DNA from 2 places in the uncultured Vagococcus sp. genome. Region 2 is predicted to be linked to the other one. Evidence: a T-box and tRNA genes for the amino acid it is inferred to sense, from the RefSeq annotation. Region 2 holds a T-box; the other holds one or more tRNA genes.
What was found. A T-box is a leader RNA that pairs with one kind of tRNA and senses whether it is charged. The one in region 2 lies ahead of leuS (leucine--tRNA ligase), so its partner is inferred to be a tRNA-Leu.

Region 1: it encodes a tRNA-Leu, which carries the amino acid that the T-box ahead of leuS (leucine--tRNA ligase) is inferred to sense. The anticodon was not compared.

What each region holds. Positions count from the first base shown of each region.
Region 1 covers NZ_CAUQJB010000002.1:80,998-91,236, reverse strand. The annotation lists gene RWN13_RS02320 (MarR family winged helix-turn-helix transcriptional regulator) at 1-53, shown strand, start outside; gene RWN13_RS02315 (EVE domain-containing protein) at 58-507, shown strand; gene RWN13_RS02310 (NAD(P)H-quinone oxidoreductase) at 579-1,562, opposite strand; gene RWN13_RS02305 (ABC transporter ATP-binding protein) at 2,081-2,995, shown strand; gene RWN13_RS02300 (ABC transporter permease) at 2,995-4,089, shown strand; tRNA gene RWN13_RS02295 (tRNA-Leu) at 4,206-4,289, shown strand; T-box leader at 4,500-4,763, shown strand; gene metE (5-methyltetrahydropteroyltriglutamate--homocysteine S-methyltransferase) at 4,874-7,156, shown strand; gene RWN13_RS02285 (bifunctional homocysteine S-methyltransferase/methylenetetrahydrofolate reductase) at 7,178-9,031, shown strand; gene RWN13_RS02280 (hypothetical protein) at 9,201-10,239, shown strand, end outside.
Region 2 covers NZ_CAUQJB010000033.1:7,758-17,996, forward strand. The annotation lists gene RWN13_RS19425 (HAAS domain-containing protein) at 1-540, opposite strand, end outside; partial or broken gene RWN13_RS19430 (LysM peptidoglycan-binding domain-containing protein) at 831-3,122, shown strand; partial or broken gene RWN13_RS23710 (LysM peptidoglycan-binding domain-containing protein) at 3,198-3,482, shown strand; T-box leader at 3,529-3,737, shown strand; gene leuS (leucine--tRNA ligase) at 3,911-6,325, shown strand; gene RWN13_RS19440 (polysaccharide biosynthesis protein) at 6,797-8,443, shown strand; gene RWN13_RS19445 (pseudouridine synthase) at 8,507-9,235, shown strand; gene pepV (dipeptidase PepV) at 9,322-10,239, shown strand, end outside.

The DNA of each region.
Region 1 (10,239 bases), on a different contig from region 2:
GCTTTCAACAAAGCCTAAGTCGTCTAATCCAATTACATGAAGAAGGAGTCTAATCAGATGACTAACTATTGGATTGGAGTGGCGTCCAAAAAACATGTTGAAATAGGAATCAAGGAAGGGTTCTGTCAATTAAATCACGGTAAAAAAGCCCCCCTTCAGCGAATGCAGGCTGGGGATTGGTTGCTTTATTACAGTTCTAAATTAACTCTAGATGGTGGCGAACCTTATCAGCAATTTACGGCCATTGGGCAAATTAGACAAGGAGAGGCTTATCAGGTTGAAATGGCTCCTGGATTTTCGCCATTTCGCAAGAATGTCGATTATTATCAGTTTGAACGAGAATTCCCTTTACAGGGATTAAGGGATTTTCCAGAATGGCAAGTGAAGAGACCTCAGCTTAGATTCGGACATTTTCCGATCTCAGAAGACTTGTTTAGGGTCATTACCTCATCTATGGGGAAAGCTGAGATGATCGGTGGTCAAGGGATTATCGAAAAGCTTAGTTAGGGATGGTATAAGGCCTTAACAGATGGAGAATGGTAAGCCAAAAACAAGCCAAATCAATGGCTTGTTTTTTTTTAGTCTGGTATGACTTGTAACACGATTTTGCCCATGTTTTTATTATCTTCCATGTAGCGGTGAGCTTGTTGTATTTCTTCAAAAGGGAACACGCAATCAACGATGGCTTGGATTTTATTACTGGCAAATAAAGGCAAAACCTCTTGACTAAATTCCTGACTAAGACGAGATTTATAGTCGTCGCTACGTGGTGTCAATAAGGTACCTGTTAGCTGGATACGTTTAGCCATTAAATCGAATAGGTTAACAACGGGCACCTGATTGCCTCCTAAGGTTCCGATTAGGACCCAGCGGCCATCAAGACTAATACTAGCTAAATTTTGCTGAAAATAGGAAGCGCCGATAAAATCAAGAATTAGATTGACTCCTCGTTGATCGGTAGCGGCTGAAACATCCTCAGAAAAGTTCGTACGATGATAATTGGTGCCAAAGTCTGCCCCTAAGGAATAACAAAAGGCTAGTTTATCTTCAGAACCAGCGGTTGTTAAAACGGTGGCTTGTTTCAGTTGTTTTGCCAGTTGAATCGCAGCCGTTCCAACACCGCTAGCGCCTGCGTGGATTAACACAGTTTCTTTTGGCGCTAATTGACCAATCCAGAACAGTGTTTGATAGGCTGTTAAAAAGACTTCTGGAATAGCCGCGGCTTCTGTCATGGTCAGGTTATCAGGCACTAAGATTGCTCGTTCGGCCGGCATAATAACATACTCAGCATAAGCACCTCCATTTACTAACCCCATCACCGAATCCCCTACTTTGAAGGGGCAATCTGAGCCTACAGCGGCAATTGTACCACTTACCTCTATTCCTAGAATTGGATTTTGTAAATAACCTAAGGGATTTTCTCGGTTAATGATGTCAGTACGGTTAATAGCAGTTGAATGAACGTTGATAAGCAGCTCACCTGTTTTTGCTTCTGGAATGGGGTGCTCAGTTATTTCAAGCTGGTCAGCCCCACCCGGTTTTTTGACTGTAATGGCTCGCATGAAGTTACCTCCCTATTTTTTCTATAGGTAATGATACCATAGAACAAGGAAAACTGATGTTTATAAAAACCCTAGTCGATATTTTTACGTTCCTTTCAACAAATATATATCGTGTTAAATGCTCAAACAGATAGTTTCCTTGGGTAATTCGTATAATCAGACCTCAAGAGTGACGCTTTCCATTTGTTTCAGCTAAAAGTTTAACAGCAAAGAGCTTTCACTCCATTGTTTCTTATTTCTAGTGAATTATGACAAAAATCCAAGTTACTGGAATTATATTCAATCAATTTTACTAATTGGTCCAGTGTTATTGTAACCAGGAAAAGATAGGGGGGTTAATTAACCAACCGTTTTTCGATACCAAATAATCAATTAGACCAAACTATTTTAGAGATTCTTAAATTTGTCGCAATTAAGTCTTAAGTATGATTGATTCATGATGGTTTTAACGTATACTGAGACATATCGTGGAATAGTCAAATTTTGGCTATTAAATTATTGTTATTCAGGAGGAATGTATGGGAAAGTCAGTCTTACAGATAAAAAATTTATCGAAGAATGTTGGGAAAAAGTCTATTGTCCGTAATATTAATTTCGAAGTTAATCAAGGGGAAGTCTTTGGGTTGCTCGGGCCTAATGGGGCCGGAAAAACTACGATAATCAGAGCGATTGTTAGTTTAATCAGTCGTTCATCAGGAACGGTTTTAATCAATGGAACAGATGTTAGCGTTGATTTCAAAGGAACTATTAGTGAAGTTGGGGCGATTATTGAAAATCCTGAATTTTATATGTATATGTCAGGTTGGGCAAATTTGCAGCAGTTTGCGCGAATGAGTCGCAAGCCTATTTCAGAAGAACGGATGAATGAGATTGTCTCTCGCGTTAAATTAACGGATGCCATTCATCAAAAAGTTAAGACCTATTCTTTAGGGATGCGTCAACGGCTAGGACTAGCTCAGGCATTAGTTCATCAACCGTCGATTTTAATCTTAGACGAACCTACGAATGGATTGGATCCTCAGGGGATGGCAGAATTTCGTGAAATTATTCGCGAAGTGTCGGCCCAAGGAACAGCCGTCTTGATTTCCAGTCATTTACTGAGTGAAATCCAACAGATAACTGATCGATTTGCGATTATTGAAAAGGGAGAACTAACCCATATTGAAACGATGAGTGACATAATGAACGAAGCCCATGCTAAGTATCTCTTAAAAGTGTCTGATGTGGATGAAGCTATTCGTCTTTTAGCAGTAATTGGCGTTGAGGCTAACGTGGTAGACGACCGCCATCTGGAAGTATCAATTTTAGAAGAACAAGTTCCAATGGTAATCAAAGAACTGATGGTGAATGAATTGGATATTTTTGCTGTGACAGCCAAAATCGGTTCCTTGGAAGAACGATTCTTTGAATTAACGGAAGGGGGATCACTGTAATGGGAGTCTTAATAAAAAATGAATTAATTAAATTACGTGGTAAGAAGGCTAGTTGGATTATGCAAATAATCTTAGTGGTTGGGATGTTTGGCATGGCTTTTATGATGCTAAATAGCAATGAGAACATGAAAGTTTATTTTCAAAGAGAAGAACAAGAGGAATTTAAAGGTGGGATGACGGCCTATAAGGCAGCTGATGGCACCTTGATAAGCCAAGAACAATTTTGGAATACGGAAGATGGCAACTACGATGACATCCAGCCAGTTTCCTTGACCTTGGAGGAATCGATTACACTGCTCGAATCAAGCATTCAAACTTATAAGTCTCAACCGAAAAAGTATGATAAGCAAACGATCAAACTAGCTGAAAAAGAGTTAGCTTATTATCAAGCATACAAAGAGCAGGGAGAAATTCCTCAGGATCCAAATGTAGGAACCACAAGTGCCGCTTTTTTTAGTAGTTATGGTCAGATTTATGTTCTGTCAACCTTGTTTGCGGTTATTGTTGCCAGTATGATTATTGCCTCAGAATTTTCTGGTGGTACGATTAAGCTACTCTTAACTCGCCCTTATAGTCGACTGCAAATTCTTTGGTCAAAGTATATTGTGACGATTTTATATGGATTGATGACATCGGTAGTTATGGCAATGTCTGCTTTTGCTTTTTCCTTTATTTTACCGAGTCAGTCCTTATTAGTCCCACTGTCTTCTGCGACAGGGACCAAAACTGCACTAACCATGGCTGGCCAGTTGTTTGCTAGTAACACCTTACTAATGATCCTGTATATTACGATTGCCTTTTTCTTTTCAGCCGTTATTAGGTCACAAGCCTTAGCTGTTGGGGTAGGCATGGGCGTTTTATTCTCAGGTAGTATTCTCGGTCAAATTTTACCAGGTTTTATTGAGAAGTATGATTGGTTAAAATGGATTATCTTCAATTTATTGGGCTTAAACAATCAAGTGTTGGATGTCAATTATTTGACCGGTGGTAGTTTAAGTATTCCAGCGACAGCCACGGGAATCATCATCTACATAGTTTTGATTCAGACTGCCACTTTAGTTATCTTTAATAAGCGAGATGTAGCGCTATCTTAGGGTTTTAAAGAGGAAGAATTGTTAGTTTTTTTAAGAAAACGTGATCACTCTCTAATTGACAAACGTCAACATGACTATTATAATTAATCAGGTAACCGTTAAATTGGTTACCTGTCGCGGTTGTGGCGGAACGGCAGACGCACTACCTTGAGGGGGTAGCGAGGGTATCCCTCGTGTGAGTTCAAATCTCATCAACCGCATATTGAGTAAAGCTTGACGCATTAATTTGTGACAGGCTTTTTTTTCGTCTGTTTTGGAATAACTGTTATAGTCAAAAACTCGCTTATCGTTAATTTAGATGATTCGTTATCGGTTTTTCTGATAGCCGTTATATTTTTTTGATAATAGTTGACAAGTGTTTTAGACTCTGATAATATGGTGAATAAGTTAGAGAGTCATTAGAAAAAGATTAGAAAACGTTGAAGAGAAAAGTACATTGGAGTGGACGTTTTACAGAGAGTCCTGTTAGCTGAAAAGGGATAACGAAAGCACAATGGAAAATGGTCTCTGAGTTGTTTGAGTGAGCCGAGAGTAAACTCGAAATGGGAACGCCCATTATAGCGTCAGAGTATGCGATTGGAATTGGATCAAGTACTTGGAGAGGTGAAATCAGTGATGATTTTGCGAACAAGGTGGTACCACGTTAGTTTGTTTATCGAACTCCCGTCCTTGAATAAGTGCAGTTAAGGCATTTATTCAAGGACGGGAGTTTTTTTGTACTTTAACTTATGGAAAAGTACAACGTATGCTGTACAACTATAAAAAAAGAAGAGGATGAGGAAAGATGACAAGGATTAAAAGTTCAAATTTAGGCTACCCCCGTTTAGGAGAAAAAAGAGAATGGAAACGGGCTTTAGAGCGTTACTGGAGTGGTCAAGGGAGCCAAGAGGAGTTACTATCAACTACCAAGGCATTGCGCTTAGAGGCTCTTAAAAAGCAACAAGTGAAAGGGATAGATATCATTCCCGTGGCAGATTTCTCTTTATACGACCATATTTTGGATACTAGTGTCGCTTTTAATGTCATACCGGAACGTTTCCAAGGACAGGGTGCTGATCAGTTAACGACTTATTTTGATATTGCTCGTGGAACTGCCGAGGGAGTCGCGTCTGAAATGACGAAATGGTTTAATACCAACTATCACTATATCGTACCGGAACTGGCTAATGTTAATCCTGAGTTAAAGGATAATCGCTGGTTAACTTATTATTTGGAGGCTAAAGACGCTTTAGGAATTGAGGGGAAACCGGTGATTGTTGGTCCAATCACTTATTTAAAATTGGGTAAGGGCTATCAAAGTGGAGAGTTTAAAGAGTTGTTAGCCAGTTTTGTCCCGATTTATGAGCAAGTTCTGCAGGAATTGGCAGCCGCTGGCGTTCAATGGGTCCAAATTGATGAGCCCTATTTGGCAACAGAGGTCAGTGAAGTAGACTTGGGGTATTACCAAGAAGTCTTTACTCGCTTAGCTCAAACAGATGTCAATATCGAACTGCAGACTTATTTTGAAAGTGTCGATCATTTAGAGTCGGTTCTTTCTTTACCGGTTCAGGCAATTGGACTAGATTTTATTCATGACCATGGGGAAACCTTGGCTCAATTAAAAGTCACTGGATTTCCTGATGATAAAATTTTAGGTGCCGGAATCATTGATGGTCGAAATGTTTGGGCAAGTGATTTATCGAAAAAAATAACTCTTGTGAAAGAATTATTGACGATTGTTAAACCAGAACAGTTATGGCTTCAGCCGTCGAACAGCTTGTTGCATGTGCCGATTACGAAAGTGAGTGAAACTACATTGAATCCAGTTCTTTTAGGTGGTTTGGCTTTTGCTGATGAGAAATTAAACGAACTGGTGACCGTGACGAAAGGTGTGAATCAGGGAACAGAGTCAGTTGCGGCTGAATTGAACGCTAATAATCAGGAACTAAAAGCTTTAAACGAATCACCAGATCGAAATAATTCAGAGGTTAAAAAAGGGATTGAGGAATTAACGTCATTAAAAAATGAGCGTCAGGCCCCTTTTTCTGAGCGGATTAAAGCGCAAAAAGCATGGTTAAACTTACCGTTATTGCCAACAACGACCATTGGGAGTTTCCCTCAGTCGCCAGAGGTGCGACAAAAACGTGCAGCTTGGTTAAAAGGGGACTTATCCCAGGAGGCTTACGATCAGTTTATTGAAAGGGAAACGGCCCGCTGGATTGAGATTCAAGAGGAATTGGATATTGATGTCTTAGTTCATGGCGAGTTTGAACGAACTGACATGGTTGAGTATTTTGGTCAAAAATTAGCTGGTTTTCAAGCTACTAAATTTGGTTGGGTTCAGTCCTATGGCTCTCGTGCTGTTCGTCCGCCTTTAGTCTATGGTGACGTGGCATTTATTGAGCCGATTACTGTCAAGGAGAGCGTCTATGCTCAGTCTTTGACTAAACGGCCAGTAAAAGGGATGTTGACTGCGCCAGTGACTATCATTAATTGGTCATTTGTTCGGGACGATGTACCGAAAACCACGGTAGGCAATCAGATTGGTTTAGCTCTGAGGAAAGAGGTTGAAGCGTTGGAAGAGGCAGGCATTAAAATCATTCAGGTTGATGAACCAGCTTTACGTGAAGGATTGCCATTGAAACGCTCACGTTGGCAAGCATACTTAGATGCGGCCGTCTATTCCTTTAAGCTGACAACTACCTCAGTGGCCAATGATACACAAATTCATACCCATATGTGTTATGCCGAGTTTGATGATGTGATTGAGACGATTGATGCTTTAGATGCCGATGTGATTTCCATCGAAGCTTCTCGCAGTCACGGTGAGATTATTTCGACCTTTGAGCAACACACCTATGACAAGGAAATTGGGTTGGGTGTCTACGATATCCACAGTCCACGAGTACCAAGTTTAGAAGAAATTCTAGGGAATATTCGACGACCCCTTAAGGTTATTCCAGTGGAACAGTTTTGGATTAACCCAGACTGTGGTTTGAAAACCCGTAAAGAGGCGGAAACTATTGCGGCTTTAGCAAAATTAGTTGAAGCGACCAAAATTATTCGTCAGGAATACCAAAACAAATAAAAGGAAAGCTGGTGACCCACAATGGGACTAAAAGACGTATTAGGCACGAAACTATTAATAGCAGACGGAGCTATGGGCACCATGCTTTACCAATACGGCATTGACCGTTCTCAAGAGGAGTTAAACTTGTCACATCCAGAGGCGATTCAAGGAATTCATCAAGCGTATATTGAGGCAGGGGCTGACATTATTCAAACCAATACTTATGGGGCTAACTATTTAAAGTTAGCCCGCTATGGTTTGGAAGAAGAGGTTCAGAAAATAAATGCTGCTGCTGTGGCAATTGCTCGAAAAGCTGCGGACGGTAGTGATACGTTTGTGATAGGCACAATTGGGGGGATTCGAGGGGCTGTTGATGCCAAAATCAATGAGCCATCTTTGACTGATATTATTCGTGGCTTTAAGGAGCAGCTATACTGTTTATTGCTAGCTCAAGTTGACGGTATTTTATTGGAAACCTATTATGATTTGGAGGAACTAAAAACGGTTTTAGCGATTGCTAGAGAAGCGACCGATTTGCCGATTATTGCGAATGTTACCTTACATGAGGTTGGTTTTTTACAAAATGGTCAAACTTTGGCCTCAGCCTTAGTTGAATTGGCGAGATTGGGAGCCGATGTGGTGGGTATTAATTGTCATTTAGGTCCACACTTTGTTGCAAAAAGTTTTGAGTCGGTCCCAATTATTGAAGGGGTCATTTTAAGTGCTTTTCCCAATGCTAGTTTTCCGGCTTTGCAAGATGGAAAAATTGTTTACGAGAATGCAGCTGACTATTTTCAAGGCTTCGGCGAGCTTTTTAGGCAGGAGGGATTAGGATTAATTGGTGGTTGTTGCGGAACCACGCCTGAACATATCGCAGCCTATCGAAAGGGCTTAGAAGGGGATCAGTTGATTAAGACGAAAGAGGTGATCCCTTTAACGGAAGTGGCTTTAAAGCGAACCAGTCAACGACAACATCCCCGACTTATCGATAAGCTAAAGGGGGAGTATACGGTGATAGTTGAGCTAGCCCCACCTCGTACCCTTAATACAACGTCTTTTTTTAAAGGGGTGGAGCGCTTAAAAGAAGTGGGTGTGGATGCCATTACCCTCTCTGATAATTCCTTGGCAAGTGCACGTATCAGTAATTTAGCTTTGGCTGCTATTTTGAAATATGAATATGACTTGCAGCCCTTGGTTCATCTAACTACCCGTGACCATAATCTGATTGGCTTGAATTCACAAATTATGGGGCTCCATAAGTTAGGCATTCACGATGTCCTGGCAGTGACGGGAGATCCGGCTAAAGTAGGCGATTTTCCTGGTGCTTCTTCAGTTTACGATATCAATTCTTTTGAACTCATTAAGTTGTTTAAGAAATTTAATGAAGGAATGTCTTACACAGGTAAAAATATGGGGGAGAAAGCTGATTTTCAAGTGGGGTCTGCTCTCAATTTAAATATTCCACGACTGGAACGAGCAGGTCGGTTATTGAAAAAGAAACAAGAGGCTGGGGCTGATTTTTTTATTACACAGCCAATTTTCGACGAGGGGAAAGTCCATGCCTTAAAAGAGCTAATGTCCGCTTCAGATATTACGATTCCTGTTTTTATCGGTGTCATCCCCCTTGTGTCAAGTCGAAACGCAGAATTTTTGCACAATGAAGTACCAGGCATTGTTTTAACTGAAGAGACTCGCCAGCGGATGAAAAAAGCGGAGATTGACAATAATGAGGCTCAAGTAGGTCTCGAAATCGCAAAAGAGTTGATTGATCGCATCTGTCAGAATTTTACAGGCATCTATCTAATGACACCTTTTATGAAATATGAATTAACGGCGGAACTAACGGCGTATGTTAAAGAAAAAAACAGCCACTTTCGAAAAAAAGCTCAATGAGTGTTGCTGTAATGAGAAGAAAAAATTAGAAATCTTACCTTATAAGGTAAGATTTTGCTAAAAGGTTTGTTTAATATAACTATCTGTTTGACTTCTATCTATTTACTATGCTATTTTTGAAGAGTGAGTAAAAAAAGAATAATCATGATTATTCAGATGGAGGAAATGTGTGAAAAAGAAATTAGGAATATTAATTGCGATGATTGGAACAGTTGTGACATTAGCTGCCTGCAGTACGACACCTCAAGGTCAGTTTCTTGAGCAAATGGAAAAAGTTAGTTCTACCAAAAACAATTCTGGAACACTTGAAATGAGTATTGCAGATTTAGAGTTAACCCAAGAGTCAGCAGGGGGAAATGATGCGATGATGGGAATGATTATGTCTTCAGTTAAAGGCATGAAGCTAACGGCTGATTATCAAACAGATTCGAAAACACCTGAGAATTTCATGGTTAACATGAAATTAAGTGCTATGGGAACTGACATTCCAATGGAAATGATTGGTTCAATGGGAGACAAACCTCAAATTTTCATTTCAACAGATGTGATGTCTTCGGTGATGGAATTAGCTCAAACATTTGGCGGTGCTAATGTACCAGTTATTACGGGTCTTGATGACTTAAAAGGGAAATATGTCGATGTTATGGCCATGCAGGAAGCGACGAAAGCAAGTAAAGCTGACGTAAAAGAGATGGAAAATGCTCAAGAATTTGCCAAAGCTTATCAAAAAGAAGTGGCTGCTTACCTAAAAGGACTGGATAAAAAGAGTTTTACTAAGAAGGATGATGTGATCACTCATACTTTTACGAAAAAAGAAATTAGTGACATCATGGCGTTATCTCAGAAAGTTGCCAAGTCTGATAAGAAGTTTGCCTCATACGTAGCCGAAGAGGTTGATTTTGATGAGGTCTTAAAGGAACTTGATGATTTATCTGTCACAGTTAAAGCCAATACAAAAACAAATGCCACTAAGATTCGGACGTTAGTATCACCAAGTGAAAAAAATAGTTCGGCAGGTCTTAAATCCATTACAGTTGATATGGTGATGACGAGCAAGTCAGATAAGGTGACGGTTAAACTGCCTGCTAAAGAAGATATCCTTTCTAAAGAGCAAGTCAACAACTTGATGACACCGGAACCAACTGCCCAATTGAGTGATGAGGACTTTAAAACAATTTTGGACTCTTATAAAGGGACAGCAAGCGAAT
Region 2 (10,239 bases):
GAACAATGTGATAAATAAGGCAGATAAAGCAAATGCCCCACTGGTAGCAAAGAGACTAAAGATACCTGCGGCTGGTGTTAAAACCAGTGCGATGGTAGCAATCCATAAACCAAAGAGAACGGCAAGACCAGCGATAATCATCCAGATCATGAAGAGAAAATTAAATAGGATAACGCCAGCTACCTGACAAAAGCGGACAAAAAAGGATTGTTTTTTTGGTCCACGATCATAAGCCGAATCGTAATTTTGGTAATAACCGTATGGTCCGTGGTTTTGTTCTGGTGCTGTCTTTTGGGTAAATTCCTGCCACTCATCGTGAGGGATGCTGGCTTCATCAGCCGAAATCCCAAATTCCTCTAAAATCTCTTCAGCAATCTCTCGGGGATTGCCGAGACATTTGGAAATCGCAGCTTCTTGTTGCCCCTCAGCAAGCTGTTTGTCAAACTTTTCACCGTAAAGTTGCAAGATATAAGCTAATTGTTGTTTAGGTAATGCTTTTAAATGAATTTTTAATTCCGTTAGAAAGTGCTCTTTATTCATATCTGTTCCTCGATTCTTACGTAATAGTATCTTAAAAAGCCCATGGCTTCATTTCTTATTAACTTAAATATATCGTCTAAGTGCCGATTAAACAATAGCTTAGGGCAAAAATCGGCCTAAAGTATGAGGGCGTGTCGGTACACAGGAGGATATGGAGACGGAGGTTTATTGAACGGGTTGTTATGTTACAAAAAAGACACCAATTGTTGAATGTTACAACCTCTTAACAATCCTATTAGATATACAGATATTTATTTTTATTGTGGGTCAGAATAGTGTATACTGAAACTATGGTTTTTAGACTGAATAATGAACAAAAAAAGGAGGAGATTACAAACATGAATGAGAAACAGCACCGTAGAAAAGCAAATAACCAAACAACCTTAAAATTACTCGCTCCTTTCAAAAAAGGGGTTTCTTTATTTGGTACGACGGCGATGTTAACAGCAGCCGTAATTCCGACCTTTGCCGCTAAAGTTGAAGCAGACGAGATGAATGAAGTAGAACCAAAAACACTTGACAGTAATGCTGTCAGCCAAGGGGCAGTTGAGCAGGAGCAATCAATTCAAGAAAGTACTGAGACTAGTCAATCAGAGAGTATTCAGAGTTCAGAGTCGATTCAAGCGGAAGTGCCACCAACAAGCGCACCGACGGCGGAATCAACAGAAACCCCTGTTCCAACTGAAAGTAGCGCGGAAGAAGTCGTCCCAGAAGCGGCTAACATTATGTCAGCTTCGATGATGATGAGGAGTGTAGCACCAAGTGCATTTATTGAGCAAGTGGGGGCGCAGGCTCAAAGTGTTGCCGCAGCCAATAATTTATATGCATCGGTTATGATTGCTCAAGCTATTTTAGAAAGTGCTTGGGGAAACAGTGCCCTATCTGTGTCACCTAATCACAATTTATTTGGGATCAAAGGCTCTTACAATGGGCAGTATGTGGAGATGCGGACTCAAGAAGTTTACAATGGCAAATGGGTCACGGTAACAGCCAAATTCCGGAAGTACCCATCACATACAGAATCATTGCAGGACAATGCTTATGTCTTAAAAAATACCTCATTCCAGTCAGGTGTCTATTTTTACAGTGGGGCTTGGAAGAGCAATACCAACTCGTACCGTGATGCAACTGCCTGGTTAACAGGGCGTTATGCTACAGACCCTGGCTATGCCGGCAAGTTAAACACGATCATCGAAAATAATAACTTAACTCGTTTTGATACACCGGGAAGCGGCACGGGAAACACCGGTGGCAACAATGGTGGTAATACAGGTGGTAACAATGAAGGCAATACAGGTGGCAACGGCAATATCACAGTGCCTAACAATGGATCGTACACAATTGCGTCGGGGGACACCTTATCAAGTATTGCACGCAAACATGGCGTCACGGTGGCTAATCTTAAATCATGGAACAATTTAACCAGCGATTTAATTTATGTGGGCCAAAAATTAGTCGTAAAAGCATCGGGTGGTAACACTGGCGGTAATAGTGGCAACAATGGCGGTAGTGGAACCACAACGCCTAGCACAGGGACTACTCATAGCGTGGCATCAGGTGATACACTATCGAGTATTGCTCGGAAATATGGTGTGACCGTTGCAAACTTGAAGTCATGGAACAACTTGACCAGTGACATGATTTATGTGGGACAAAAGTTAAATCTTAAGGCGACCGGTGGAACGAATACCGGCACGACCCCAGGGACGACTAATCCAGGCACGACCTCTTACTCAGTTGTTTCAGGTGATACCTTATCGAGTATTGCTCGGAAATATGGCGTGACCGTTGCCAACTTGAAGTCCTGGAACAGTTTGACCAGTGATACAATCTATGTCGGTCAAAAGTTAAATCTTAAAGGGACCGGTGGAACGAATACTGGTACAACGCCAGGAACCAATCAAGGAACGACTTCTTATTCTGTTGTTTCAGGTGATACTTTATCAAGCATTGCCCGCAAATACGGCGTGACCGTGGCCAACTTAAAGTCATGGAACAGCTTGTCTAGCGACAGGATTTATGTAGGTCAAAAAATCAGTGTTAAAGGCACAGCTAACAGCAATCCAGGAAATAGTGGTGGAACAACAACTGGCGCTACTCATGCCATCGTTTCAGGTGATACCCTATCAGGAATTGCCCGAAAGTATGGCGTAACCGTTGCGAACTTAAAATCATGGAATAATTTGTCAGGCAACATTATTTATGTGGGTCAAAAATTAAATATTAAAGGCGGCAACACCAGTAACACCAATAATAACGGTGCTACTGCCAGCGGCGCCTCCTATACGATTGCCTCAGGCGATACCCTTTCGAGCATTGCCCGAAAATATGGCGTAACGGTAGCTAATTTGAAGTCATGGAATAACTTATCTAGCGATATCATTTATGTCGGGCAAAAACTCAGTGTTAAAGGAGGGGGGACAAGCACGAATAACCCAACTCCAACCGGCAGCTCTTATACCGTAGTCTCAGGTGATACCTTGTCCAGCATTGGAAGAAAATATAATACGACGGCAGCAGCCATCAAATCGTGGAACAAGCTTTCCAGTGACACGATTTACGTGGGCCAAAAATTGAGCATCGGATCAAGTAGTGGCTCAACTACGCCGACTAACAACAGCAATAGCACAAGTTCAAATGCCAACTATACCGTGGCCTCTGGCGATACCTTAACCGGTATTGCTAGCCGTCACGGGGTCAGCGTTGCTAACTTGAAATCATGGAATAAACTAACAAGCGATACCATTTTTATCGGTCAAAAGTTAGTAGTGAAAGCCGGCAACACCTCTAATGCCAATACGAATCAAACCTATAAAGTAGTCTCAGGTGATACCTTGTGGTCGATTGCCAACAAACACAAGGTGACGGTGAAACAATTAACGTCATGGAATAACCTTAAAGGCGATGCGATTTACATCGGCCAAAGTTTACGGGTCAAGTAAGCAGCAAGGACTTGCGAAATCCATTAGAGTTTGTTAGTATAGGGACAATAAGACATTGATGAGGAGTAGTAAAAAGTAGCACAGCAAAGAGAGCACATGGATGGTGGAAATGTGCCTGGAAAACTTTTGAACTTACCTTAGAGTCGTTTAGTTGAGAAGGCTAAACCGGAGCACATCCGTTATCGTGTTTGAGGTTTAAATGGCAACATTTAAACAAAAATAGGTGGTACCACGTTAGTAAACAACGTCCTATAAAAGTAGTTTAGTCTGCTTTTATAGGGCTTTTTTTTATTTTTTTAAAGAGTAACCCCTTATTCACGGAAAAATCGAATAAACTTGCCCTTCTTTTCATGGTTAAAGTGGTAAACTGGGAGCAAGCACAAGAACACCAACAGCATGGTCTGTTAAAAATGAGTGGAGGAAAGTAAATGTCGTATCAACACAAAGCAATTGAGAAAAAGTGGCAAAAACATTGGGCGAAACACAATACGTTCAATACTACAGAAGATCCAAATAAGGAAAAGTTCTATGCCTTGGATATGTTTCCCTATCCATCAGGTCAAGGCTTGCATGTAGGGCATCCAGAAGGCTATACGGCAACGGATATCTTAGCGCGAATGAAACGTAGCCAAGGATACAACGTTCTTCATCCGATGGGATGGGATGCTTTTGGGCTGCCAGCTGAGCAATATGCCTTGGACACGGGAAATGACCCAGCAGAGTTTACCCAAAAAAACATTGAAGTATTTCGTCGTCAAATTAATTCACTAGGCTTTAGTTATGACTGGAACCGTGAAATTAATACCACAGATCCCCAGTACTATAAATGGACCCAGTGGATTTTCGTTCAAATGTTTGAACGCGGTTTGGCTTATGAAGCTGAAGTCCCTGTTAACTGGTGCCCCGCTTTGGGAACTGTTTTGGCTAATGAAGAAGTAATTGACGGCAAGTCTGAACGCGGCGATCATCCTGTTTACCGGGTGCCGATGAAGCAATGGATGTTGCGGATTACCCAATATGCTGATCGTCTGATTGATGACTTGGAAGAGGTCGAATGGCCAGATAGTATTAAAGAGATGCAAAAAAATTGGATTGGTCGCTCTGAAGGGGCTAATGTGACCTTTAAAGTAGCCAATTCAGACAAAGATTTCAGTGTCTTTACCACTCGTCCTGACACGTTGTTTGGGGCTACCTACGCCGTTCTGGCACCTGAGTTAGCTCTTGTTCAAGAGATTACAACGGCAGAGCAAATAGCAGCTGTCACGGCTTATATTGAAGAAGCAGGTAAAAAGTCCGAGTTAGCAAGAACCGATTTGGCCAAAGATAAGACGGGTGTCTTTACAGGGGCTTATGCAGTTAACCCTGTGAACGGCAAAGAAATTCCGATTTGGATTTCTGACTATGTCTTGTCAACGTATGGAACAGGCGCAATTATGGCAGTTCCAGCTCACGATCCTCGTGACTACGAGTTTGCTAAACAATTCGATTTGGAAATTATCCCAGTTGTTGAAGGCGGCGACGTCTCAACTGAAGCCTTTGTTGGAGATGGCCCACACATCAATTCGGATTTCTTGAATGGTTTAGGTAAAGAGGAAGCCATCACTAAGATGAACGAGTGGCTGGAAGCAGAAGGTCTTGGGAAAACAGAAGTCAGTTATCGTCTTCGCGATTGGTTATTTTCACGTCAACGCTACTGGGGTGAGCCTATTCCAATTATTCACTGGGAAGATGGCACTACAACGGCTGTTCCAGTAGAAGAGTTACCGCTTAAACTACCTGTTACAACGGATATTCACCCTAGTGGTACTGGCGAATCACCATTGGCTAATATTGAAGAATGGGTCAATGTAGTGGATCCTAAAACAGGGATGAAAGGTCGTCGTGAAACCAATACAATGCCACAGTGGGCAGGAAGTTCATGGTATTACTTACGCTTTATCGACCCTCACAATAAAGAAGCCATTGCCAGTCCAGAAAAATTAAAAGAGTGGATGCCAGTCGATATTTATATCGGTGGGGCAGAACACGCAGTGTTGCATTTACTTTATGCTCGATTCTGGCATAAATTCTTATACGATATCGGCATTGTTGAAACGAAAGAACCTTTCCAAAAATTGTATAATCAAGGCATGATTCTTGGCGGCAATAATGAGAAAATGTCGAAATCAAAAGGAAATGTAGTTAACCCCGATGATGTTGTCGCAAAATACGGAGCAGATACCTTGCGGATGTATGAAATGTTTATGGGACCACTAGATGCGGCGATTGCTTGGAATGAAAACGGCCTAGAAGGCAGTCGTAAATTCTTGGATCGGGTTTGGCGTTTAGTCGTAGATGACACGAATAAAATGCGGGACCGAATCACGACCTTTAACGATGGCCAGTTGACAAAAGTCTATCACCAAACCGTTAAAAAGGTAACGGAAGATTATGAAAACCTGCGCTTTAATACTGGCATTTCTCAATTGATGGTTTTTGTGAATGAAGCCAATAAACAAGAGGTCTTGCCTTACGAGTACGTGGAAGGCTTTATCCAATTGTTGGCACCTGTTGCGCCTCACATCAGTGAAGAACTGTGGGAAATTACGGGTCATGAAGGTAGTTTATCTTACGTTCCTTGGCCAACCTTTGACGAAGCTCATTTAGTTGAAGATGAAATCGAAATTGTGATTCAAGTAAATGGTAAAGTCAGAGCGAAAGTAACCATTCCGCGGGACATGGATAAAGAGCAACTAGAACCCCTAGCATTGGACAACGAATTAATTAAAGAACAACTAGACGGTAAAACAATCCGAAAAGTTGTCGTGATTCCCAACAAACTAGTTAATATTGTGGCTAATTAAGGATATAAGACTATAATAAATGAAAGAATACTCCGATGTAATCATTGGGGTGTTCTTTCTTTATGCGTTGTGATGTCAGGCCAACCTTCAGATCAATGGCTCGAAAGGACAGTCTGACCATCACAGTAGAAGTAGGATCAGTAACACTTGTCTGTTTAATCATACAAAAGATGACAGAATCACCTTTTTTTGACAGCTCTATGCTTTCTTCCTTTTTTCACGTATAATAGAACTATTGGAAAATTGTTTTATGATAGTTTTTTTGTAACCTTTAGCTTATAATGTAATTATTATAGGAATGTTTAATGATAAAATAACGCAAAACGATAGAGTCTATTCGTAAATAAATAATAAAATCACATAATCGCTCTTAACGAAAAGCGATTAATTTGGTAAAATGGGTAATGCGAGTGTGAAAAAGGACTATTCTTCATAGAGAGACTAGAATTGTGAGAAAGTTGGACATGATCAATGCAAATTCCAAATGAGAATTTTGAACAAAAAGATATTGAATCAAAACAAAAAATGGTCCGTGGCTCAATCTGGATGACAGTTGGTAGTGTTGTCTCTAGGTTGATGGGTGCCATTTACATCATTCCTTGGTATGCTATGATGGGCGAAAATGCTAAAATCGCTAATAACTTATTTACTAAAGGATATAATATATACGCGCTGTTTTTAATGATTGCTACAGCAGGAATTCCCGGGGCGATTGCCAAACAAATTTCCCACTACAACTCATTAAATGAGTACGGTTTAAGTAAAAAATTATTCAAAAAGTCTATGATAATGATGGCTGGATTAGGTGTGGCCTTTGCGGCAATTATGTATTTTGCGGCGAGTATTTTATCGGCGGGTGATAAAGATTTGATTCCCGTCATGCGAGCCTTAAGTGTGGCCTTGCTGATTTTCCCATGTATGAGTGTAATCCGTGGCTTTTTCCAAGGGTACCACGACATGATGCCCTCAGCGGTCTCTCAAATAGTCGAACAATTTGCCCGAGTATTTTACATGCTGTTGGCAACCTACATCATTATGCAAACTGGAAGTGGCAACTACGTCAAAGCAGTGACTCATTCAACTTTTGCCGCCTTTATTGGCATGTTGGCCGCTTTGGGAGCTCTTTTGTGGTTCTACCAGCGTTATTCCGGTAAATTAAAAATACTGGAGGCCAACAGTAATAATGAGTTGAAGATATCTACGAATGATTTATTAAAAGATATGATGATCCAAGCTTTCCCGTTCATCATCATCGGGTCAGCCATTACGATTTTTAAAATCTTTGATCAATATACCTTTGAGCGAATCATGTTTAATTTAACCAATTATACCGATAAGCAAGTCAAAGAATTGTTTACGATTTTTAGTGCCAATCCAGATAAATTGACCATGATTACTATTTCGATTGCCACCTCACTATCGGTAACCAGTTTACCGCTCGTAACGGAAGCCTTTACGATTAAAAATCGCAAGGGCGTGGCCAAGTTAATCAGTGATAATTTTCAACTGTTCTTCTTTGTTATGATTCCGGCAACCCTTGGAATGATTATTTTAGCAGAACCGCTTAATACCTTGTTTTACGAGCACGATATATTGGGCACATCCGTATTGATTCAAGCCTGTTATGTAGGGATTATTTTAGGCTACTACATGCTGGTATCAACGACACTTCAAGGTCTTTATGAAAATAAAAAAGCCATGATCTATTTGGGAATTGGCTTCTTGGTGAAAGTGATTCTGCAATACCCATTTATTTGGTTGTTTGAAGTATACGGGCCGCTGTTATCTACAGGTGTCAGCTTTATCGTGGCGTCTTACTTAACAACGCGGGAAATACGAAAAATAACGAAATTTAACGTTAGCCTAACAGCCAGAAGAACCTTGTTAGTGACATTGTTAAGCTTGGTCATGGCATTGGCATCCTGGCTAACACGGACGATCCTCTACCTGATGATCAGCCCAACAAGTAAAACTCAATCCTTTATTATTGTGATTCTTGTGGCAGCAGTAGGAGGCGGTTTATACGGTTATATGGCGTTAAAAGTGAAATTAGCTGATAAATTATTAGGTGACCGAGTAGCAGGTATTCGTCGCCGTTTGAAGATTAAACCACTTTAATTTAAATAGTTAGAAAGGACATCTTTTTAAGGTGTTCTTTCTTTTTTAGAAAGGAAAACAACCATGAGATTAGATAAATTATTAAGTCACAGCGGTTTTGGTAGTCGTAAAGAAGTCAAGCAATTGCTTAAAAAGAAGCTGGTAACCCTTAATGGCCACCAGGTAAAAGACGGTAAGATTAACGTGTCAGAAACAACCGACCAAATTTCAGTTGATGGCCAGCCAGTTAGTTATCAGGCCTACTTTTATTATCTCTTGCACAAGCCCAAAGGAGTAATTTCAGCTACCGAGGATACTAGTCATCGAACGGTTGTGGATTTATTGTCAAAGGAGGACTATCGTCCAGATATCTTTCCAGTCGGACGTTTGGATAAAGATACGACAGGACTATTACTACTAACAAACGACGGTGACTTTAGTCATAATTTACTATCCCCTAAAAAACATGTCTCAAAATGTTACGCAGCAACTATAAATGGGATTGTGACAGCAGCGGATTGCCAGAACTTTGCAGAAGGTGCGACCATATCTGGTGGAGACATCTGCCAACCAGCTCTGTTAGAAGTCCTATCGGTTAATCAAGAAAAGCAAACCTCAGACATTAAAGTCACCATCACTGAAGGGAAATACCATCAAGTCAAGCGAATGTTCGAATCGGTAGGCAAGCAAGTCACGGAACTTCACCGAGAAACCATGGGGCGATTAACTCTTGATCCTTCATTGGCACCAGGTCAATACCGTGAATTAACAGAAGCAGAATTGATGTTATTAGGTCTGGAAAGGGCGAATTAACATGGGGAATAGCTGTTTCCTGAAGCTTTTTTTTGCTATAAATGATATGATAGAAGGAGTAGTAAAACAGACAGGAGTGGATAATAGTGACAATTGATTGGCAAAAGGAAGTAGAAGCGCGGAAAGAAGCGTTGTTTAAAGATTTATTTGACTTATTGAGTATTCCAAGTGTTAGAGAAGACGATAAAGCAACAGCAGATGCACCTGTTGGACCTGGTCCAAAAGAGGCACTATTGCGCTTTTTGGAAATTGGCGAACGTGATGGCTTCATCACTAAAAATATTGATAACTTGGCAGGGCATTTAGAGTATGGAGCTGGCGACGAAACCATGGGAATTTTTGGTCACGTTGACGTGGTACCAGTAGGAACTGGTTGGGATACGGACCCGTTTAAACCAGAAATTCGCGATGGTAAACTATACGCTCGCGGTTCAAGCGATGATAAAGGACCAAGTGTAGCAGCTTATTACGGACTAAAAATTATTAAAGAGTTAGGATTACCAATTTCTAAACGCGTTCGCTTTATTATTGGAACCGATGAAGAAAGTGGTTGGAGCTGTATGAACCGTTACTTGGAAGTGGAAGAAAAACCTGACTTTGGGTTTGCACCTGATGCAGAATTTCCAATTATCAACGGTGAAAAAGGCATGGCTAATATCAATGTGAACCTTGGCGGCACCAACGCCGGGGATTATCGATTGGTCAGCTTTGAATCAGGTCTTCGTCCTAACATGGTACCTGAATCTGCAACTGCGGTTGTGGAAGTAGCTTCTGTCGAAGCAGGGGCAAAAATGGAAGTCAGCTTCCTTGATTTTGTTGAAAAGAACCCTGTTTCTGGTACGATCGATGTTAATGGCACCACTGTCACAGTTGTAGTGAATGGTAAATCAGCTCATGGTGCTAGTCCAGCGGCAGGTATAAACGGTGGCACCTTTATGGCAGTGTTCTTGGCAGGATTTACTTTTGGAGCGGATGCACAAACATTTATCGACGCCGCAGCCAAC